Regions from separate parts of the Nocardiopsis gilva YIM 90087 genome, predicted to be linked through region 2. Evidence: riboswitches for the same ligand, from Rfam matches in the RefSeq annotation. Region 2 holds a riboswitch; the other holds the start of a gene.
The links. A riboswitch is a leader RNA that binds a small molecule or an ion and turns the genes downstream of it on or off. The one in region 2 is predicted to bind cobalamin.

Region 1 (10,083 bases), 1.7 Mb from region 2:
CGCAGCTCGTGACCGAGGACGATCAGCCGGGCGGTGCGCCGCCACGGGTCGATACCCGAGGCCAGCGCCACGAGGATCAGCACATGCGTGGCGGAGGGGTGCGCCTCGGGCCCACTGCCCCGGTACACCTCGCCCAAGCGGGTGCGCAGATAGGCCGTGGTGGCCAGGCCCGTGAGCGGGTCCTGGCAGTCGTCGCGGGAACGCCCGCCGTCGACCCACCCCTCGGCCACCGACGTCACCAGGTCCAGCGGCGGAGCCGACCAGCCGAGGACGTCGGTCAGCGCGGCGAAGTCGGTCAGCGCCGCACCGATGGAGGTGCCGGACCGTGCTCTGGCCTGTCCGAAACGTACGCATGCCGCCGACATGTCGGTTCCCTCGAACGCCGCCGCGCAGAGAGATTCCACGGCCGGGGTCCACCAGTCATCCGGCGGATCCCACCCGGTCTCCCGACTACGGAGGCACCAGAGCTCGCGCAACCGGCGACTGGATATGATCCGTTTCACCAGTTCAGAGCCCTCCACTTCGATCCCCAATCCTGTCTCTTCGCCGTTTGGCGCCGTCCGGTCCGACGCTGCCGGACGGGCCCGCGCCCCCGTTTCGGCGGGCCCGTCCGAGCGCCTTCACCCGTAAAGACAGCCGTAGGTGGCAGTTATGACGCGAGTTCGAGATATTTTTTTCTCAGGCCTTCTGCGGGGCGTTTCGGGAGGTCGGCGCCGAGGCGTGAAACCTCGGCGGTGCGGGGCGTCCAGCGGGCGGCGCCGGAGGGCCGCACCGGTGGTTGGACACGGGATCCGGACGCAGCGGAAAGGCAACGCATGACGGAACCGCAAGGCGATCACACCGAGCTACTTATCGGTGACGCCGAGCTTCTCGAAAGGGTCCGTAGCGGAGATACCGCCGCATACGCCACCCTCTATGAGCGGCACATCGACGCGGCGCGCGGCCTCGCCCGCCAGCTTGTCCGCGGCGAGGCCGAGGTCGACGACGTCGTCGCCGAGACCTTCACCCGCGTCTTCGGCGTCGTGCAGCGCGGCGGCGGACCGGACGACGGGTTCCGCCCCTACCTGCTCACCGCGGTCCGGCACGCCGTCTACGACCGGGCCCGCGGCGAGAAGCGCCAGGTCGTCACCGACGACATGGAGAAGTTCGACCGCGGCGAGCCCTTCGTGGACCCCGCCCTGCAGGGGCTGGAACGGTCGCTGATCGCCCGCGCCTTCCTCGCGCTGCGCCCCGAGTGGCAGTCGGTGCTCTGGTACACGGAGATCGAAGGGGTCAAACCCGCCGAGGCCGCCACGATCCTCGGCAAGACCCCCAACAACGTCGCCGCGCTCGCCTACCGCGCCCGCGAGGGCCTGCGCGAGAAATACCTGCAGATGCACCTCTCCGGCGAGGCGTCGGCGGAGAGCTGCCGCCCGGCGCTCGGCCTGCTCGGCTCCTACGTGCGGGGCGGGCTCGGCAAACGCGACACCGCCACCGTCGACCGGCACCTCGACGAGTGCGCGGAGTGCCGCGAGGTCTACGCCGAGCTGATGGACGTCAACTTCGGCCTGCCCGGCATCATCCTCCCGCTGTTCGCCGGCCCTGCCGCGGCCGGCTACCTCGCGTCGCTCCCCGGCGGGGCACTGTCCGCGGGCTGGTGGGGGCGGATGTCCCGGGGCCAGCAGCAGGCCACGGCCGCGGGCGCGGCGGCCACCGCCGTCGCGGCGGCCGCGGTCATCGCCCTGGTCAGCAACGACGAAACGGTCCCGCCTTCGCCCGACCAGCCGCCGGTCGCGGCCGAGCCGCCGGAGTCGCGGCCGGACCGGCCGCAGCCGGAGGACCCGCAGCCCGAGGCCCCTGACGCCGAGGAACCGGCGCCCCGGGCCCGCGGCCCCCACACCTCCGCCGCCAGTGGCGGCCCCGGAGGTTCCCGCCCCCGACCCGCCGGTGATCCTCCCCCCTGTGTCGGAGGAGCCGACGCCCGCCCCCTCGCCGTCGCCGCCCGAGCCCGACGAGCCGGTGGAACCGCCGGAAGCCGGCGTCCCCGACCTCGCCCCGGATCGACCCGGTGGGCGCGCTCGTGCCGGGCCGCACCGGGATCATCGTGATCAGCGTCGCGAACCGCGGCGACTCCGCCGAGGCCGACGTCGTCGCGGAAGTCGATCTGCCTCCGGGCGTCGCCCTCCGCGCCAGCGGGCGCCGGGGGAACGCCGCCCCCTTCGCTCCCAGCGACAGCGGCTGGAGCTGCACCGCCACCGCCGACGGCGGGAAGTGCGTCCGATCCGGTCTGGACGCCGGTGCGCGCACCACCGAATACCTCGACGTCGTCGTCTCTCCCCGCGCTACAGCGGGCGACCCCCCGCACATGACCGTGAGCTCCGGCGACGCCCGAGCGACCGCGGCCGGCTCGCGCGGCGTCGACCGGGGAGGCCAACCGGCCCGCTACGCCGCGGCCGGGCAGGTGCGCACCGAGAGCACCGGGAACGCGCTGCTGACCTGCGTGGACGATGACGATCGCTGGCGCCCCTGGCCGTGGTGGCCGATCGTGGTGAACAAGCCGGGCGGCGAGGTGACCCCCGCGCCCCCGGCCGCTCCGGCCTCTCCCAGCGGCTCGACTGCCTCCACCGCCCCCGAGGCCGACGAACAGCGGGCACCCGCCGCCCCGGACCCCGTGCCCGCACCCGCGTCGAGCGCCGGTCCCTCCGCGCCAGCGGCGCCACCCCCGTCGCCCTCCACATCGCAGTCCCCCTCCGCACTTCCCAGCCCCGCGCCCACTCCCGATGCCCCCTCCCCCGACGACGAGGACATCGACACCTCGGTGGACGACAAGGCCGAGGACGAGGCGGAGGAGACGATCGAGGAGATCATCGGCGAGTCCTCCGAGAGCGGCGAGTGCGCGCGTGCGCTGCAGCGCGAGGGCGAGTTCCGCGACAACGACATGTGGGACATGCGGCCCATGGACCTCGACGACGACCCGGGCACGGAGATGTCCAGTTCGGCGCGGTGGTCGCTGCCCGAGGGCGGCGCGGTCCGCTGGGCCGGGCTGTACTTCTCCGGTTCGGGCCGGTCCCCCGCGTCGGCGACGGCGAAGCTGCGCGGGCCGGGTGCGGACTCCTACATCGATGTGCGCGCCGATGAGGTCGGCCGCGCGAGGCTGCCCGGCTACCCCGCCTACCAGGCGTTCGCCGACATCACCGACATCGTGCGGGCACAGGGCGGGGGCGAGTGGTGGGTCGCCGACGTCCCCACGAAGACCGGAACGAGCACCTACGCGGGCTGGAGCATGGTCGTCGTCCTGGAGGACCCGGCCGAGACCTACAACCAGGCGATGGTGCTGGACGCGTCGCAGACCGTCTTCCACGACGACCAGGGCATGCGCTTCCCCCTGGCCGGACTGCTTCCGGCCGCCGTCCCGGCGACCGTCGACGTCGTCGCCTGGGAGGGGGACGCCGACCTTCCGGGCGACCAGGTGCTGTTGGACGGCACCGCGCTCACCCCGCAGGGCGGTGACGCGGATCCGAACAACGCCTTCGCCAGCTCCGCGCGCGGTGCCGTCGGCCCGCCGCTGGCGTTCGGCACCGACGTCGTGCGGTTCAACCCGGTTCTCCCGCGGGACCCGGAGGTCCGGCTGGTGACCCGGCAGGACGCGTACCTGGCCGGCGCGGTGGCCGTGACGGCGCCGATGCGGACATGACGACAGGCCCGAGAGCAAACAACCGCAGATCTCCGTGCGGCATCGGAATCCGCGCAGCTAGGACGCGTGAACCGAGGGTGATCATCCGGCCACGGGTGTCGGAGGGGGCACGCAAACCGAGACAGACTTGGTTAGGCTGTGGCCCGGCCTGTCTATTGGCCGAGGGCCGATCGTTGGATAGACCCGGTACATGCCCCCAGGTCCGGGTGACCAGCACAATGGGAAGGGGCGGTGTCGCGTGGATCGCTGCGCGCTGTTCGTGGACGCCGGCTACCTCCTTGCCGACGGTGCGATGGCTGTGCACGGAACCCGGAACCGGGACTCCGTGTCATGGGATTACGCGGGACTCGTTCAGCTCCTCAACGAGGTGGCGCGTGACCGCACGGGGCTCCCTCTGCTGCGCTGCTACTGGTACGAGGCGACGGCCGACGGCCGCCGCACCCAGGAGCAGGACGGCATCGCGGACATTCCCGGCATCAAGTTCCGAGCCGCGCGTATCCGTCCCGGCAGACGGGAGGGCGTCGAGAGCTACGTGCAACGGGACCTGACCACGCTCGCGCGCACGGGAGTGCTGTGCGAAGCGGTCCTGGTCAGCGGAGACGAGGACATGGCGCAGGTCGTGTCGGACGTCCAGGACCTCGGCGTCAGGGTTACCGTCGTGCACATCTCGGTCGAGGGCAACTGGACGATCTCGCGGGCGCTCCGCCGCGAGTGCGACGACCTCATCGAGATCGGGGCCGGGCACCTGCGCCCGTATGTCAATCTCCTCTCGGCCACCGGCGACGAGTCGGCCGAGACCACCACCCCGCTCACCAACGGGCGCTCGCACAGCGGCCCCGAGGTGACGCGCCGCCCGGTCACGGCGCACACCGGCGCCTCCAGGGTCGAACCTGCGGTCGGCAACACGGGTGGGATGGAGGCCATGTTCGCCTCCACCGGGGCGCAGCAGGCCATGACCGGCAGCGCCATGGACCAGCTGCGCGCCATGCGCCAAAGCATCGCCCAGCAGCGCGGCGGCGACCACCTCGCCCCGCAGGGCGGCACGGACTCCGGCCGCACCAACCCCTCCGGGCCCATCGACGTCAACGGGTTCCCGTCCGGCGGGTACGCCCCGCCGCAGCGCAGACGCGGCGAGGAGCCGACCGGCGGCCAGCAGTCGATGATGGCCAACCCGCCCACCGGTCCGCAGCCCAGCTTCGGCGCCACCGGCGGCGGACCCGCCGGACCCGCTGGACCCGGCGGCGGCACCGGGGCGCACCCGGGCATGCGCGACGTCGTGCAGAACGGCTACGGCGGTCCCGCGCAGGGCAACGGGGTCCCGCCAGGGCACCCCATGGGCCCCCACCAGCAAGGACCGCACCAGCAGGGGCCGCACCCGGCCGGACCACATCAGACCGGTCCCCACCACGACCCGATGATGGGCGGCGGCGCGCAGGGCTACGAGCGCGGCGCCCCACCCGGCCGGGGAACACCGCCTCCGGGGCCGGACCCCCGCGACCCCCGGTACCGGTCGCACACCGGCGAGAATCCGGCGTACGGAGGTAATACCGGCCCAAACCCTACCTATGGGGCCAGCACGGAAACTGAATCCGGATTCTCCGGTTCCCACGGACCCCGTCCGGGACCCGGATCCGGTGCTGGCCCCCGCCCCGAGCAACCGACCGCTCACGGTCCCTACGCCCCCACACCCCCGGGTGTGGGGCGCGTCGGGCCCGGAGCGGCATCGGCGTATTCCATCGACGACGCGGTGAATGCCGCGCGCCAGGAGGGGAACGACTTCGCCGAGTCGATCGCGCGCGACGCCCCCACCCTGTGGCTGGAGGCGGTGCTCGCGAGCCGTCCGCGGATGCCGTCCGACCTGGAGGCGCGCCTGCTGCAGGGGTCGGCGCTGCCGATCGACTTCCTGCTGCGCGACGAAGTCCGCGACGCGCTGCGGAACGGCTTCTGGAGTGCCCTGGAACGTGCCCGAGGCTGAGGTGTCACGGATCCGGGGCACGGCGCGGACCGAAGAGGGACCTAGGGAGGCTGGCAGTGACCCGCGTGACCACAGCCGATCTCGACCGGCTGGAATTCAGGGCGGTCCAGTCCGGCGACCATACCGATGTCGCACGCGAGCTCATCGCGCTCGCCAACCGGGTCGAGTCCGACAGCGAGATCTCCCGCGCCGAACTCTTCGTCCGCGCGGGTGAACAGTGGGAGATGGCCCAGGAGTTCGAGCGGGCCACGGCCGCCTACCAGCGGGCGATCGACGACGGCGGCATCACCGTCATCGACGCCCGCGCCCACCTGGCGGGGGCGCTGCTGGAGCTCGACGAGATCGACGCGGCCTACGCGCAGCTGGAGCGGCTGCGTAAAGAGGGGCCGCGCAATCTGCCCACCTACATCACCATCGCCGAGACCCTGCAGGCCCACGGCGACCTGACGGGGGCGCACGACTGGTCGACCCTGGGCGTGGAGCGGTTCCGGCACCAGGACGTGTCGGCCTATGTGCACGACCTGCTCATGGAACTGGTGCGGACGCGCTTCCGGATCCGGATGGACCTGGGCCTGACGGAAGACGCCCTGGACCGGCTACTCGACGACGAATAGCCGCCGCAGACGACGTCGCCGATTCCCCCGTTGATCTCGGAGATATTGGGGTCTCACGAGCGATTTTGACCCCAATATCTCCGAGATCAACGACAAGGGCGGAGCAGTGCCCGGCCCTCGGCATAGGCATCGACCAGGCTCCCGCCGCTGTAGTGCGCCCCGGCGATGTCGGCGAGGTGGTGATCGGCGTTGACCGCCACCGAGTGCGCAAGGTGCCGGAAGAGCGCCGCGTCCGACATGGAGTCCCCGTAGGCCACGCACCGCTCGCGCGCGATTCCCGCGTGTCGGCGCGCCTCCTCGACGATCCGCGGCTTGTCGGCGGGAGTGAGAATGTTCTCCGGCAGGGGTGGCTCAGTGAACGGCAGGGCCGGGAACCGGGACGCCACCACCTCATCGAAGCCAAAATCGAACAGTCGCTCGGCGTAGAAGTCGGGCGACATCGTGATGACCATCGAGCGCTCGCCCCGGGAGCGGATATCCCCGCACACATCGGCGATTCCGTCGAGAAACGGGCCGCTGCGGAAGACCCCTGCGACGTGGTCGTCGGTGAGCATGGGCCACACCTCGGGCAGCGCGGCGGCGAAGGCGCGGGTGTCGATCTCGCCGCTGGCGAAGGCCCGTTCGAGGTCGCGCAGCTCCGCCTCCGTGCCGGTCGCCCGTGCGATCTGAAGACTCGCGCTCGTACCCTTGAGCAGGGTGCCGTCCATGTCGAACACGTGCAGGTAGCTCATCCCCCTCGTGTACCACGGGCCCCGCACGCTCCGCGACCGAAAATTCACCGCGACACACCCCTATATTGAGGTGTTCCCGGCCGGGCGCCACTAGATGTAGTATCTCTCCCGCTGATGGTTCACCCGGCGGTCGAGGCGTTCTGATCGTTCGACGCGGGTGAGGCAAGAGGGAACCCGGTGCGAGTCCGGGACTGCCCCGCAGCGGTGAGCGGGAACGAACGCCATCCCCACGGCACTGGGCGCCACGCCATGACCCCCGGGAAGCCGATGGCCGGTAGGTGGAGGACACGGGTCACGCCGTCCTCCGACGCCCGCGAGTCCGAAGACCTGCCATCGGCGTGCACGCGTCCGACGTGCACTGCAACGGGGCCTCGAGGGCGGGCCGCCGCGAATCAGGGAGTACGACGACCTCGCGCCGAGGGGCGCGGGGCGAACCCTCCCCTGTGTGCTGGTGCGCGCCGTCCTTCGACACCCCAACCGGTTGTCGTCTACCTGGTTGGAGCCACCATGACCCTCGATCTCGACGTTGCCGCGGCGGAGCCCGCGCACGCGAACCCCGCGAGCGATCCGATGGAGCGGGTCGGACAGGTGGTGCACGAGGCCTGCGCCGGGCTGACGGGGGTGTCGGCCGACAAGGTCATCGCGGAGACCCGGCGCGGCCTCTACCCCGGGATCACCTCCGACGAGCTGGAACTCGCGCTGGTCATGGCGGCTCGCACGTTCGTGGAGGCTGACCCCGACTACTCCCACGTCGCCGCGCGGCTGCTGCTGGACAAGCTCCGCCGGGAGGCGCTGACCTTCCTCTCCGGCGCGTTCGACGAGGCCGACCAGGCCCAGATGGCCGAGCGCTACTCCGACTACCTCGCGGCTTACATCGCCCGCGGCGTGGAACTGGGCCAGCTCGACCCCCGCCTCGCCACCTTCGACCTCACCCGCCTCGGCGCGGCCCTGCGCCCCGAGCGCGACCTGGACTTCACCTTCCTCGGCCTGCAGACGCTGTACGACCGCTACTTCCTGCACAGCGACGGCACCCGCTACGAGCTGCCGCAGGCCTTCTTCATGCGGGTCGCGATGGGCCTGGCCCTCAACGAGGACGACCGCGAGGCGCGGGCCATCGAGTTCTACGGCCTGATCTCGTCGTTCGACTTCATGTGCTCCACCCCGACCCTCTTCAACGCGGGCACCCAGCGCGCCCAGCTCTCCTCCTGCTTCCTCACCACCATCGGCGACGACCTGCAGTCGATCTTCCACGGCATCAGCAACAACGCGCTGCTGTCCAAGTACTCCGGCGGCCTGGGCAACGACTGGACCCCGGTCCGCGGCATCGGCGCCCACATCAAGGGCACCAACGGCCAGAGCCAGGGCGTCGTCCCCTTCCTCAAAATCGCCAACGATACAGCCGTGGCTGTCAACCAGGGAGGAAAGCGGAAGGGCGCGGTCTGCGCGTACCTGGAGACCTGGCACATCGACATCGAGGAATTCCTCGACCTGCGCAAGAACACCGGTGACGACCGGCGGCGCACGCACGACATGAACACCGCCAACTGGGTGCCCGACCTGTTCCTGCAGCGGGTCGAGGCCAACGGCGAGTGGACGCTGTTCTCCCCCGACGAGGTGCCCGACCTGCACGACCTCTACGGGGCCGAGTTCGCCGAGGCCTACACCGCCTACGAGCGGGCCGCCGAGGCCGGGGAGATCAAGGTGTGGCGCCGCGTGCGCGCGGTCGACCTGTGGCGGCGCATGCTCACCATGTTGTTCGAGACCGGGCATCCGTGGATCGCCTTCAAGGACCCGTGCAACCTGCGCTCGCCGCAGCAGCACAGCGGCGTGGTGCACTCGTCCAACCTGTGCACCGAGATCACCCTGAACACCAGCGCCGACGAGGTCGCCGTCTGCAACCTCGGCTCGGTCAACCTGGCCCGGCACGTGACCGAGGACGGCATCGACGCCGAGCGGCTGCGCCGCACCGTGCACACGGCGGTGCGCATGCTCGACAACGTGATCGACGTGAACTTCTACACGATCCCCGAGGCCGAGCGGGCCAACATGCGCCACCGGCCGGTGGGGCTGGGCCTCATGGGGTTCCAGGACGCGCTGTTCAGGCTGCGGCTGCCGATGGGCTCGCAGGGCGCGGTGGAGTTCGCCGACGAGAGCATGGAGCTCATCTCCTACCACGCGATCACCGCGTCGATGGAGCTGGCCGCCGAGCGCGGGGCCTATGAGACCTTCGAGGGCTCGCTGTGGAGCAAGGGCGTGCTGCCGATCGACTCGCTGCAGCTGCTGGACGACGCGCGCGGCGGTGACCTCGACGTCGACACCACGGCCCGGCTGGACTGGGAGACCCTGCGGGAGCGTGTGCGCACCGTGGGGATGCGCAACTCCAACGTCATGGCGATCGCCCCGACGGCCACCATCGCCAACATCACCGGCGTCGGCCAGTCGATCGAGCCGATCTACCGCAACCTGTTCGTGAAGTCGAACATGTCCGGCGACTTCACCGTCGTCAACCCCTACCTGGTGCGCGACCTCAAGGAGCGCGGCCTCTGGGACGACGACATGGTCTCCCAGCTCAAGCTCTACGACGGCAGCCTCGGCGCGATCGACCGCGTGCCGGACGACCTGAAGGACCTGTACGCGACCGCGTTCGAGGTCGACCCCTCCTGGCTGGTCGACGCGGGGTCCCGGCGGCAGAAGTGGCTCGACCAGGCGCAGTCGCTGAACCTCTACATGGCGGCCCCGAGCGGCCGGAAGCTCGACGAGCTGTACCGGCGTGCGTGGCGCAAGGGCCTGAAGACCACGTACTACCTGCGCTCGCAGAGCGCCACGCACGTGGAGAAGAGCACGCTGAAGGGCACCGACGGCAAGCTGAACGCGGTCGCCGCCACTCCGACGCCCACGGCTGCCCCCTCGCCGTCCCCTGCGGCGGCCGTGTCGCCGGGGGCGAGCGCACCGGCCCCCACCTCGGCAGCCGGGACCCCCTCCACCGCCCCGGAACTGGACCCGGACGCCGGTTCCACCTGCTCCATCGACGACCCCGACTGCGAAGCCTGCCAGTAGAGAACTGCCCGCAGCCGCCCTCAGCAGACGTTC
Region 2 (10,083 bases):
CGCCCGCGTCGGCCTGCCCTGGGACGACGCTGTCATCCTGTCGGCCCACGGGCGCGCCGCGTCGGGGCGCTCGGCCCGCCGCGCTCTGGCCGCCGCCCTGGCGCACCCCAAGGCCGCCATCCTCACCGCCCCCGGCTCGGCGGAACCCGGCGCCTTCATCCCCGAACTGCTGCGCGCCGGTCGCGATGTGTATGTCGCCCAGCGTCTCGGCACCGACGACGAGGAAGTGGCCCGCGTCGAGCAGGAAGGCGACGCCGGGCGGGCCTGGGCGCATCCCAACGTCGTGCTCGCCGTCGAACCACGGCACGCGGTGGCGTCGGCCATGACCTGGATGCCCGGCCACCACGGTGCCCCGGACGGCTGGGCGCTGCCCGAGGCGGAGTTCGCCCACCGGGAATCGATGATCACCAAGGCCGAGGTGCGCGCCCTCGCGCTCGCCCACCTCGCCCCGCGACCCGGAACGGTGGTGTGGGACGTAGGTGCCGGCAGCGGTTCCGTGGCCGTCGAGTGCGCCCGCTTCGGCGCGTACGCGGTCGCCTTCGAGAAGAACCCCGACGACTGCGCCCGCATCCGCCGCAACGCCCGCGCGCACGGCGTCCGTGTCGAGGTCTGCGAAGGCCGCGCTCCCGCGTCCCTGGCCGACCGTGCCGAGCGCCCGGCCCCCGACGCCATCTTCTTCGGCGGCGGAGACGACGCGGTGATCGGCGAGGCCCTCCGCCGGCACCACCCGGAGCGGGTGGTGGCCGCCCTCGCCTCCGTCGACCGCGTCCGCCCCGTGCACGACCTCCTCGCGGCGTCCGGATACGGGGTGTCCGGCACCCAGATCCAGGCGTCCCGGCTGGCGCCTCTCCCCAACGGGTCCCTGCGGTTCGCCGCCGTCAACCCGGTGACGCTGCTGTGGGGGCTCCGGCCCGACGCGGGCGATGCGGAGGACGGCCGACCGGCACACGGCACGATCGGGAGGTCGGCGGGGCCCGAGGGCACGACCGACCACCCTGGACAACAGCAGGAACGGGAAGGCACGACATGAGGGACATCGGCGTCATCGCCGTCACGGCACGCGGGCGGGCCGCCGCCGAGCGGCTGGCCGCGGCATGGCCGGGAACGGTGCGCACTATCACCGCCGAGCGCCCCGCCGAGGCGCTGCGCACCGCGTTCACCGAGTGCGGGGCCGTGTTGAGCTTCCTGGCGGTCGGCGCCACCGTCCGCGTCCTCGCTCCGCTGCTCGGCGACAAGACCACGGACCCGCCCGTGGTCTGCGTCGACGAATCCTGGGAGCACGCCGTCGCGGTCCTCGGCGGCCACCACGGCGGCAACGAGCTGGCCGAACGCGCCGCGGGCGTCCTCGGCTGCCGACCCGTCATCACCACAGCCAGCGACAGCGCGCGCACCACGCCGCTCGACTCCTATGGCGATGAGCTCGGGTTCACGATCGCCGATCACGGGCCGCTCGCCGCCGTCGGCGCCGCGGTCCTCTCCGGCGAGCCCGTCCGGCTGGAGGGCGCGGAGGCCTGGCCGCTCCCGCCCCTCCCGGACAATGTCTCCGTCTCCGCGCGAACGCCGCTGGAGGCGGTCGCCGCCGTGATCCGGGTGAGCGACCAGCGCGACGACGGCCGGGCCGACGATGGGCCGCCGACCGTCGTCTACCGGCCCCGCTCACTGGTCATCGGCGTCGGCTCGGCCCGCGGGGTGAGCGCCGACGAGGTGGGCGGCCTCATCGACCAGGTGCTCGCCGACGCGGGGCTGGCCCCGGAATCGGTGCGGGCGGTGGCCACCGTCGACCTCAAGGCGGATGAGGAGGGCATCCTGCGGGCCGCGGCCCAGCGCGGCTGGGACGTGGTGACCTACCCCGCCGCCGAACTCGCCGACGTGGACGTGCCCAACCCCAGCGAGGTGGTGCGCGCCGAGGTCGGCACCGCGAGCGTCGCCGAGGCAGCGGCGCTGCACGGTGCGGCGGGCGCCGGGCGCGGTGCCGAGCTGGTCGCCGCCAAGCGCAAGAGCGCCAACGCCACCGCGGCCGTCGCCCGCGTGCGTCCGCGGGCCGCCTGGCCGTCGTGGGCCTGGGGCCCGGCGCCCGCGACCTGACCGCTCCCCGGGCCGTCGCCGAACTGCGCCGCGCGTCCGTGGTGGTCGGCCTCGACCAGTACGTCGACCAGGTGCGCGACCTGCTGCGGCCCGGAACCCGGATCCTCACCAGCGGCCTGGGCCAGGAAGAGGAGCGTGCCCGCACCGCCGTCGAGGAGGCACGGACCGGCGCGGCCGTGGCGCTCATCGGGTCCGGCGACGCCGGGGTCTACGCCATGGCCAGCCCCGCCCTCGACTTCGCCGGTCCCGACATCGACGTCGTGGGGGTCCCCGGCATCACCGCTGCCGTTTCCGCGTCCAACCTGCTCGGCGCCCCGCTCGGCCACGACCACGCCTATATCTCGCTGTCGGACCTGCACACGCCGTGGGAGGCGATCGAACGCCGCGTCCGGGCGGCGGCCGAGGGCGACTTCACGGTCTGCTTCTACAACCCGCGCAGCCGCAAACGCGACTGGCAGCTGCCCCGCGCGCTGGAGATCCTGGCGGAACACCGGCCCGCGACCACCCCCGTCGGCCACGTGCACAACGCCTCCCGCGACGGGGAGCACATCACCATGACCACGCTTGAGGAGATGCTCGCCGGGGGAGTGGACGCCGTGGACATGTTCACCGTGGTGCTCGTCGGCAGTTCGGCGAGCCGGGCCGTCGCCGGGCGCTTCGTCACCCCCCGCGGCTACACCTGGAAAGGCTGACCTTCCGTTGATCTCGGGGATATCGACCCTACATCGACGATTATTCGGTCGATATCCCCGAGATCAACGGTCGCTGTCGAGCAGCGCCGCGACCTCCTCCGGCGTGCGGGGGTCGGGGGCGTCGTCGGGGAGGAGCCCGCTCGTGCGCAGCGCCCGGCCCACCGCCGGACCCCAGGCCGGGCGGAGGCGGGCGGCGGACAGCAGGGCGGTGTCGCCCAGCACCTGCCGGACCGGTCCCACACCCAGCACGCCGTGATCGATCACCAGGGCGCGGTCCGCCCACCGGTAGGCCAGGTCCACCTCGTGGGTGGAGACGACCAGCGTCGTGCCGGACGCGCGCAGCCCCTCCAGCGTGGCGAGCAGCGACTCCACCCCGGCCGGATCGAGCCCGGCGGTCGGTTCGTCCAGGATGAGGACGGAGGGGCGCATCGCCAGGGCTCCGGCCAGCACCACGCGCTTGCGCTGCCCATAGGAGAGCAGGTGGGTGGGTTGGCCGGCGAGGCCGGTGATGTCGAGAGCATCGAGCGCCCAGTCCACGCGCTCGCGTACCGTGTCGGTGTCCAGCCCCTGGTTGAGCGGTCCGAACGACACGTCCTGCCGCACGCTCGCCGAGAACAGCTGGTCGTCGGGGTCCTGGAAGACGAGCTGGACCCGGCGGCGGAGGCCGCCGATGCCGCGCCGACTCTGCGGGACACCGGCGCCGTCCAGCAGGATCTCCCCGGACCGCGGCCGCAGGCTGCCCGCCAGCAGGCGCAGCAGCGTGGTCTTGCCCCCGCCGTTGGGGCCCAGCACGGCCAGTACCTCCCCGGCCGCGACCGCCACGTTCAGACCGGTGAAGACGGGGTCGGCGTCGTCATAGGCGAAGGCCAGGTCGCGCCCCGCCAGCACGGCGGGTGCGGTGGCGGGGGCACCGCCGGGGGACACGTCAAGCGAGGTCAAAGCCAGACTCCGGAGCCGATGGTCGCCGCGGCGACGAGAAGCGGGACGGCGGCCGCCGCGAGGAGCGCCTGGGGACGCAGCGGCAGCGCGTCGACGAGGACGGTCAGTTCGCCGGTGTAGCCCCGGCATTCCAGGCCCCGCTGCATGCGCTGGGCCCGGTCGTAGGAGCGGATGAACAGCGCGGCACCCAGGGAGCCGACCGACCGGATCCAGGCGCGCCGGGTGGCGTAGCCCAGCCGTCCGGCCTGCCCCGTGCCGATGCGGCGGGCGGTGTCGAGCGTCACGAACAGCATCCGGTAGATCAGCGCGACCATCTCCACGAGCGCGGCCGGCAGCCCGATGCGGGTGAGGCGGGGCAGCAGGTCGGCGAGCGGGGTGGTGAAGGCGAACAGCAGCTGGCACAGCAGTGCCGCCGTGGCGCGGCCGACGATTTCGGCGGCCCGCGCCAGACCGTCGGGGTCCCACGCCACCGGCCCCAGCGCGGGGCCGGCGGCCGCGTCGCCCGGAGCGCCGACGCTGAACAGCAGCGTCACCGATCCGGTGAGGATGAACAGCAGCGGAGCCCAGGCGGCGCGGGCGAACGCGCGCGGCTCCACCCCTGCCGGGCCGAACGCCACGACGAGGGCGGTCACCGCCGTGATCGCGGCGCCCGGCCAGGCCGGGAGGGCGAGCGCGCACAGCAGCAGGCCGCCGAAGAGGGTGCCCTTGACGGCGGGGTGCACGTCGCGCCACGGGCTCTTGTAGGCGGCGGCATCGATGGCCAGCATGGGCGCCGCTGCTCAGCCGCGCGTCGGTTCGGAGCCGTCCGGGACTTCCGCACCCCGAGGTGCGCCGCTCGCATCAGCCACCGCATCACCGGCCGCGTCTCCCGCACGGGTGGAGTCGGTCGGGCCGCCGGTGGCCTGCGCCTGCTCCGTGCGCATCCGTGAGCGTGTGCGCACGACGCCGAAGTAGTAGCCGATGATGCCCGCGCCGATCGCGGCCTGCAGCGCGAAGAGCCCTGACTCGACCTCGGACGAGGGCAGCTCGACGATGGGGGAGAACCACGGCTCGTAGGCCGGGTCGATGTCCTCAACGGCCTGCTGCCCCTGCGCGTCGGCGCCGGCGAAGGGTTCCTCGCGGGAGTCGCCCGCACCTATCGCCAGCGGCAGAACCGCGATCACGGCGATGGCGGCGACCATGGCCCAGGTGGCCCACGCCGCGGGGTGCCGGTCGCCGTCCTGCGCCTCGGCTCGCGCTCCCCTCCTCACTCGGCTCCGCCGCCCATGCGGTTCGGCCTTCGGCGGTGGGCATCGGCGGCTGCGCTCGTTCGTCGGCTCGCCGCTCGGCGGGCGCTCGGTGTTCGGGTTCGTCGACGTCATCGCTCACACCGCCTTTCGCTCGACCGGGGTGGTGGGGGCCGCGGCGGTGCGCAGCACGCCGAGCCGCAGCAGTTCACTCCGGCTCGCCTTGATCAGCAGTCGCACGATGATCACGGTCACCAGACCCTCGATGATCGCGAGCGGTATCTGGGTGACCGAAAAGATGGCGCCGAACTTGACGAACGAGCCCAGGACGCCGCTCTGCGCGTCGGGGAAGGCGAGTGCGAGCTGGAGGCTGGTCACCGAGTAGGTGCCCAGGCTGGCCAGGCTGGCGGCGAAGAACACCGCGAGCCCCAGCGACGTGTGCTCCGGCAGTGCCCTGGTCAGCCCCCGCACCAGGCGGTACACACCGTAGGCGACCCACGGCCCGACGATCGCGAGCGAGAAGACGTTGGCGCCCAGCGTGGTCAGGCCGCCGTGGGCGAGGAGTAAGGCTTGGAACAGCAGGGTGATCGTGCCGAGGGCGGCCATGACCGGTGGTCGGAAGAGCACCGCGCCCAGGCCGGTCCCCGTCGGATGGGAACTGCTGCCGCTCACCGAGGGGATCTTCAGCGCGGACAGCACGAAGCAGAACGCACCGGCGGCACCGAGAAGCAGCTTGGACTCGGGGTTGGTCCGGATCGTCGTGGTCAGCGAGCGGACGCCGTGAATGACGAACGGCGCTGAGACCGCGGTCCAGGCCACGGCGTGGACGGGCGGGAGGAAGCCTTCGGCGATATGCATGTGTGGGGGACCAATCTCCAACACCTCGTGGACGGTCGTCACGTGCCGTGGCCGGTCTCCTGGCTCCGGGTCGACGCCCGTCGCCGACCTTCCCAAGGGCGCGTCCGCGGCCGGACGTCCCCCAGTGGCCGTGAGCCGTCCGTTCCGCTGGCTGCGGCGGGCGGGGCACCGGGCTTCCCGTTCACAGTGGCGAGGGCCGCGCCGGTTTCGCACCGGACTTCCCGAACACCACGGCTCCACGAAGGTATGCCCTGGCCGCGAGGTTCGCAATAGCCAAGTATTCGCAATAGCGGTCGTCAGTAGGCCCGAAACCCCTGCGGCGTAGGGCCTGCGGCCACGCCGAAACCACATCGGGGGCGCACCGCGCCCGGCACCACCGGCCGCGTGGACACGATCCGGTGGCCATGTAAGGTGACCGGGCGCGGCCCCGCTCGAAGCGGCGGTACCGGGTCCGACACCGTGGGGGAGCCATGCCTGAACTCGGTTGCGCGGTGGCGCCCGTGGCCGTGACCTCGGCGTGCACGGCGTGCGGCGCGTGCCTGCTGACCTGCCCGGAACACGCCTTCCGTCCCAACGGCGGCACGCTCGACGTGCTGCCGGAGCGGTGCACGGGCTGCCTGGAGTGCATCGAGGTCTGCCCGGCCGACGCGATCATCGAGGTGGGCGACGGACCGGCAGAGAACGGACCGGCAGAGACCGGTGCGTGATCCGAGGCCAGGGCGGCGCCGAACCCGGTGGTCGGCCCGCGCACCGGAACCACGATCCCCGACAGCGGTGAACAGCTGAACGGAGAAAGGGAACGCAGTTGAACCGTCAGGTCCATCCGATCGAGGTGGAGTCCTTCCGCATCCTGCGGTCACGCGTCGACCTGGGGCACCTGCCACCGCTGAGCCGCGCCGTCGCCGAACGGGTCATCCACGCCAGTGCCGACCTCGACTACGCCACCGACCTGGTCATCGACGACACCGCGGTGACCGCGGCCGCGGCAGGCCTGGCCGACGGCGCCCCCATCGTGGCCGACGTCGCCATGGTCGCCTCCGGCATCACCGCCCGCCCCAGCGTCTGCCGTATCGCCGAGGAGAACACCGCGCGCCTGGCCCGCGCGACCGGCATCACCCGCTCCGCCGCCGCGGTCCGATCCGCCTTTTCCGAGGTCGGCCCCGGCGCGGTCTGGGTCGTGGGATGCGCGCCCACCGCGCTCGAGGAGATCATCGCCCGCGGCGTCGATCCGCTCCTGGTCATCGGCCTCCCGGTCGGCTTTGTCGGTGCCGCCGAGTCCAAGGCCGCCCTTCGCGAGTCCGGACTGCCCCAGGTCAGCAACGTCTCGGAGAAGGGGGGCTCGGCCGTGGCGGCCGCCGCGCTGAACGCCCTGCTCTACGGCCCCACCCCGTGACCGTGGCCGTCCGGCCGATTTCCCGTCCCCACCGCATGAATCTCCCCGGCCGCCGCGAGCCGGGGCCAGCCCGAGAAGAACGTGAGAGGTCCACGATGAAACCCCCGCTGTTGCTGGTCGGACATGGCACCCGGGACGAGAAGGGCGTCGCCGACTTCATGGCGTTCGTCGAGCGGCTCGACCGCCGCCTCGACGACCGCGAGGTCGCCGGGGGCTTCATCGAGCTCTCGCCGCCGCCGCTGACCGACGCGGTCGGCGAGCTCTACGGCCGGGGCCACCGCCGTGTGGTGAGCGTGCCGATGATGCTGGTCGCGGCCGGACACGCCAAGGGCGACATCCCCGGCGCGCTGATCCGCGAGAAGGAACGGCACGACGGGTTCGACTACGTCTACGGACGCCCGCTCGGCCCGCACCCGACCATGCTCCGGCTGCTCGCCGAACGACTCGACGACGTCCTCGGCACCGACTCCGACCCCGCCGGTGAGTCCGCTGAGACCGGTGCGGCGGGCGAGACCGCCGTCCTCCTGGTCGGCCGCGGCTCCACCGACCCCGACGCCAACGCCGAGGTGTGCAAGGTCGCCCGCCTGTTCCAGGAGGGCCACGCCAAGCAGCGCGGCGTCTCCTTCGTCGAACCGGCGTTCATCTCCCTGGCCTGGCCGAGCGTGTGCGAAGGCCTGGACCGCATCCGCCGCCTGGGCGCCCGCCGCGTCGTGGTACTGCCCTACTTCCTGTTCTCCGGCATCCTCCCGGACCGCGTCGTCGACGAGTCCATGGCCTTCGCCGCCGACCACCCCGACCTGGACATCCGCTGCGCGCCGGTGATCGGCGACTGCGACGGCCTCGCGGACATGATCGTCGAACGCTACGACGAGGCCCTGGCCGGAGACATCCGCATGAACTGCGACACCTGCGTCTACCGCATCGCCCTCCCCGGTTTCGAAGACAAGGTCGGCGCCCCGCAGACACCCCACCACCACCCGGACGACCCCGCCCACGGCCACGGGCATAGCCATGGCCACGCCCACGGGCACGGCCACTGACACGGCACGCGTGGCCACCCGGATCCCACCGGACCGGGTGGCCACTCCTGACCACTGTGCCCTCATCCACTGGTGATTACGCGGATTCATCGGACTAGCTGGACAAAGCCAGAGGGACTCCCGTGATCATCGACGGCGGGGCGGGGCCGTGCGGGCGATATGTGGCGGTGTAGGGTGCGCTGTCGTCCGGGTTGTCGCGGAGAACAGCGAGGTGGCTGCAGGTGCGGGACGTGGTGGGGACGCCCGTGGGCGGGGATGGCTCCGTCTCCGGGGAGTCCGAGGTGGACCTTCGGCACCACGGTGATTCCGAGACCGGTCCCGGGCTTCTCGACTTCGCGGTGAATGTGCGGACCGGGACACCGCCCGCATGGCTGGCCGAGCGCATCCGTGCGTCCGTCGGCGACCTCGCCGCCTATCCCGATTCCTCGGTGGCGCGGCAGGCCGTGGCACGGCGGCACGGGCGCGACCCGGCCGACGTTCTCCTAGCCGCCGGTGCCGCCGAGGTGTTCGTGCTGCTGGCACGGGTGCTGACGCCGCGTCGGGCGGTTGTGGTGCATCCGCAGTTCACCGAGCCCGAGGCGGCGCTGTGTGCGGCCGGACACCAGGTCGAGCGGGCCATCCTGCCGCCGGACTTCACCCTCGATCCGGCGCTCGTGCCTGAGGACGCCGACCTGGTCGTGATCGGGAACCCCACCAACCCCACCTCCGTCCTGCACCCGGCGGGCGTGCTGGAACGGTTGGCGCGTCCGGGGCGGATCCTTGTCGTGGACGAGGCGTTCGCCGACTGTGTTCCCGGCGAGCCGGAATCCCTGGCGGGGCGTTCCGACGTTCCCGGGCTCGTGGTGGTGCGCAGCCTCACCAAGACCTGGGGGCTGGCCGGGCTCCGCGCCGGATACCTGCTCGCCGATCCCGGCCTCGTCGCGCGCTTGGCCGACGCCCAGCCGCTGTGGTCGGTCTCGACCCCCGCGCTCGTCGCCACCGAGGCGTGTAGCGCGCCCGAGGCGGTGGCGGAGGCCGACGCTTGGGCGCGGGAGCTGGCCGACGAGCGTGCCGGGCTCGCCGCCGACCTGCGTGCTCTCGGCCTTCACGTCACCCCTGCGGCCGCCGCATCGTTCTTGCTGGTCAGAGCCGAGGACGGGGCGGGCGTGCGGGCGCGGTTGCGCGAGCGCGGCATCGCCCTGCGGCGCTGCGACACCTTCCCGGGGCTCGGGCCGGACTGGTTGCGCGTCGCCGTCCGGGAGCGTGATACCGCCCGTCGACTGACGCGCGTTCTGGCACAGTTGCTGTAGCCGAGTTGGAGGCAAAAAGCGTCTTGTGTCCGGTGCCCGCTGATGGTGATCTCGAATGGATGGGTGCGGAGCCGAGGGCCGGACGCGCCTGGGGGCGAGGAGACCTCGGCGCCGGTGACTAAGGGGGAGTACATGCCGAAGAGACACGCGACCGGCTGGGGCGGTGCCGTGGCCGGTTCCGCCGGAGGAACATCATGACCGGTGACGACAAGCGCCGCTATTCCGGACGACGGGGAGCCAAGGACAACCGGGACTCCGCACGTCGTCCCGCCCGTGATGTCCCGCGCGGCGCCCGTGAGGCGACCGCGCGGGGACTGCTCGACGGTCTCCCGGAGGCGGGCCGGGGCGCGGGGGCGCCCACGGGACCCGTGACAGGTTCCGGAGGAACCGCACCGCGACCCAACCCGTTCCACACGCCGGAGAAACGGCAGCCCGTGCCCGGGCCCTATGCCAGGCCCGAACCCGCGGCGGCGCCGCCACCGGAGCCCGAGCCGGTACCGGAGCCGGAACCGGAGGCTGAGTCGGCCGACCGGTCTGCCGCTCCCGCTGACACGTCCGCCG

Region 1: another riboswitch for cobalamin. It lies ahead of CDO52_RS01025 (ribonucleoside-diphosphate reductase subunit alpha); the one in region 2 lies ahead of CDO52_RS20550 (energy-coupling factor ABC transporter permease).

Annotation. Positions count from the first base shown of each region.
Region 1 covers NZ_CP022753.1:161,869-171,951, reverse strand. The annotation lists gene CDO52_RS01050 (hypothetical protein) at 1-404, opposite strand, end outside; gene CDO52_RS28505 (sigma-70 family RNA polymerase sigma factor) at 816-2,087, shown strand; gene CDO52_RS29030 (hypothetical protein) at 2,048-3,673, shown strand; gene CDO52_RS01040 (NYN domain-containing protein) at 3,912-5,648, shown strand; gene CDO52_RS01035 (hypothetical protein) at 5,705-6,262, shown strand; gene CDO52_RS01030 (HAD family hydrolase) at 6,349-6,993, opposite strand; cobalamin riboswitch at 7,092-7,342, shown strand; gene CDO52_RS01025 (ribonucleoside-diphosphate reductase subunit alpha) at 7,501-10,050, shown strand.
Region 2 covers NZ_CP022753.1:4,580,292-4,590,374, reverse strand. The annotation lists gene cbiE (precorrin-6y C5,15-methyltransferase (decarboxylating) subunit CbiE) at 1-1,030, shown strand, start outside; gene CDO52_RS28885 (cobalt-precorrin 5A hydrolase) at 1,027-2,085, shown strand; gene cobJ (precorrin-3B C(17)-methyltransferase) at 2,055-2,777, shown strand; gene CDO52_RS20565 (energy-coupling factor ABC transporter ATP-binding protein) at 2,841-3,716, opposite strand; gene cbiQ (cobalt ECF transporter T component CbiQ) at 3,713-4,483, opposite strand; gene CDO52_RS20555 (energy-coupling factor ABC transporter substrate-binding protein) at 4,496-5,077, opposite strand; gene CDO52_RS20550 (energy-coupling factor ABC transporter permease) at 5,081-5,842, opposite strand; cobalamin riboswitch at 5,833-6,048, opposite strand; gene CDO52_RS20545 (DUF362 domain-containing protein) at 6,271-6,507, shown strand; gene CDO52_RS20540 (precorrin-8X methylmutase) at 6,606-7,193, shown strand; gene CDO52_RS20535 (sirohydrochlorin chelatase) at 7,289-8,233, shown strand; gene cobC (Rv2231c family pyridoxal phosphate-dependent protein CobC) at 8,464-9,522, shown strand; gene cobT (nicotinate-nucleotide--dimethylbenzimidazole phosphoribosyltransferase) at 9,717-10,083, shown strand, end outside.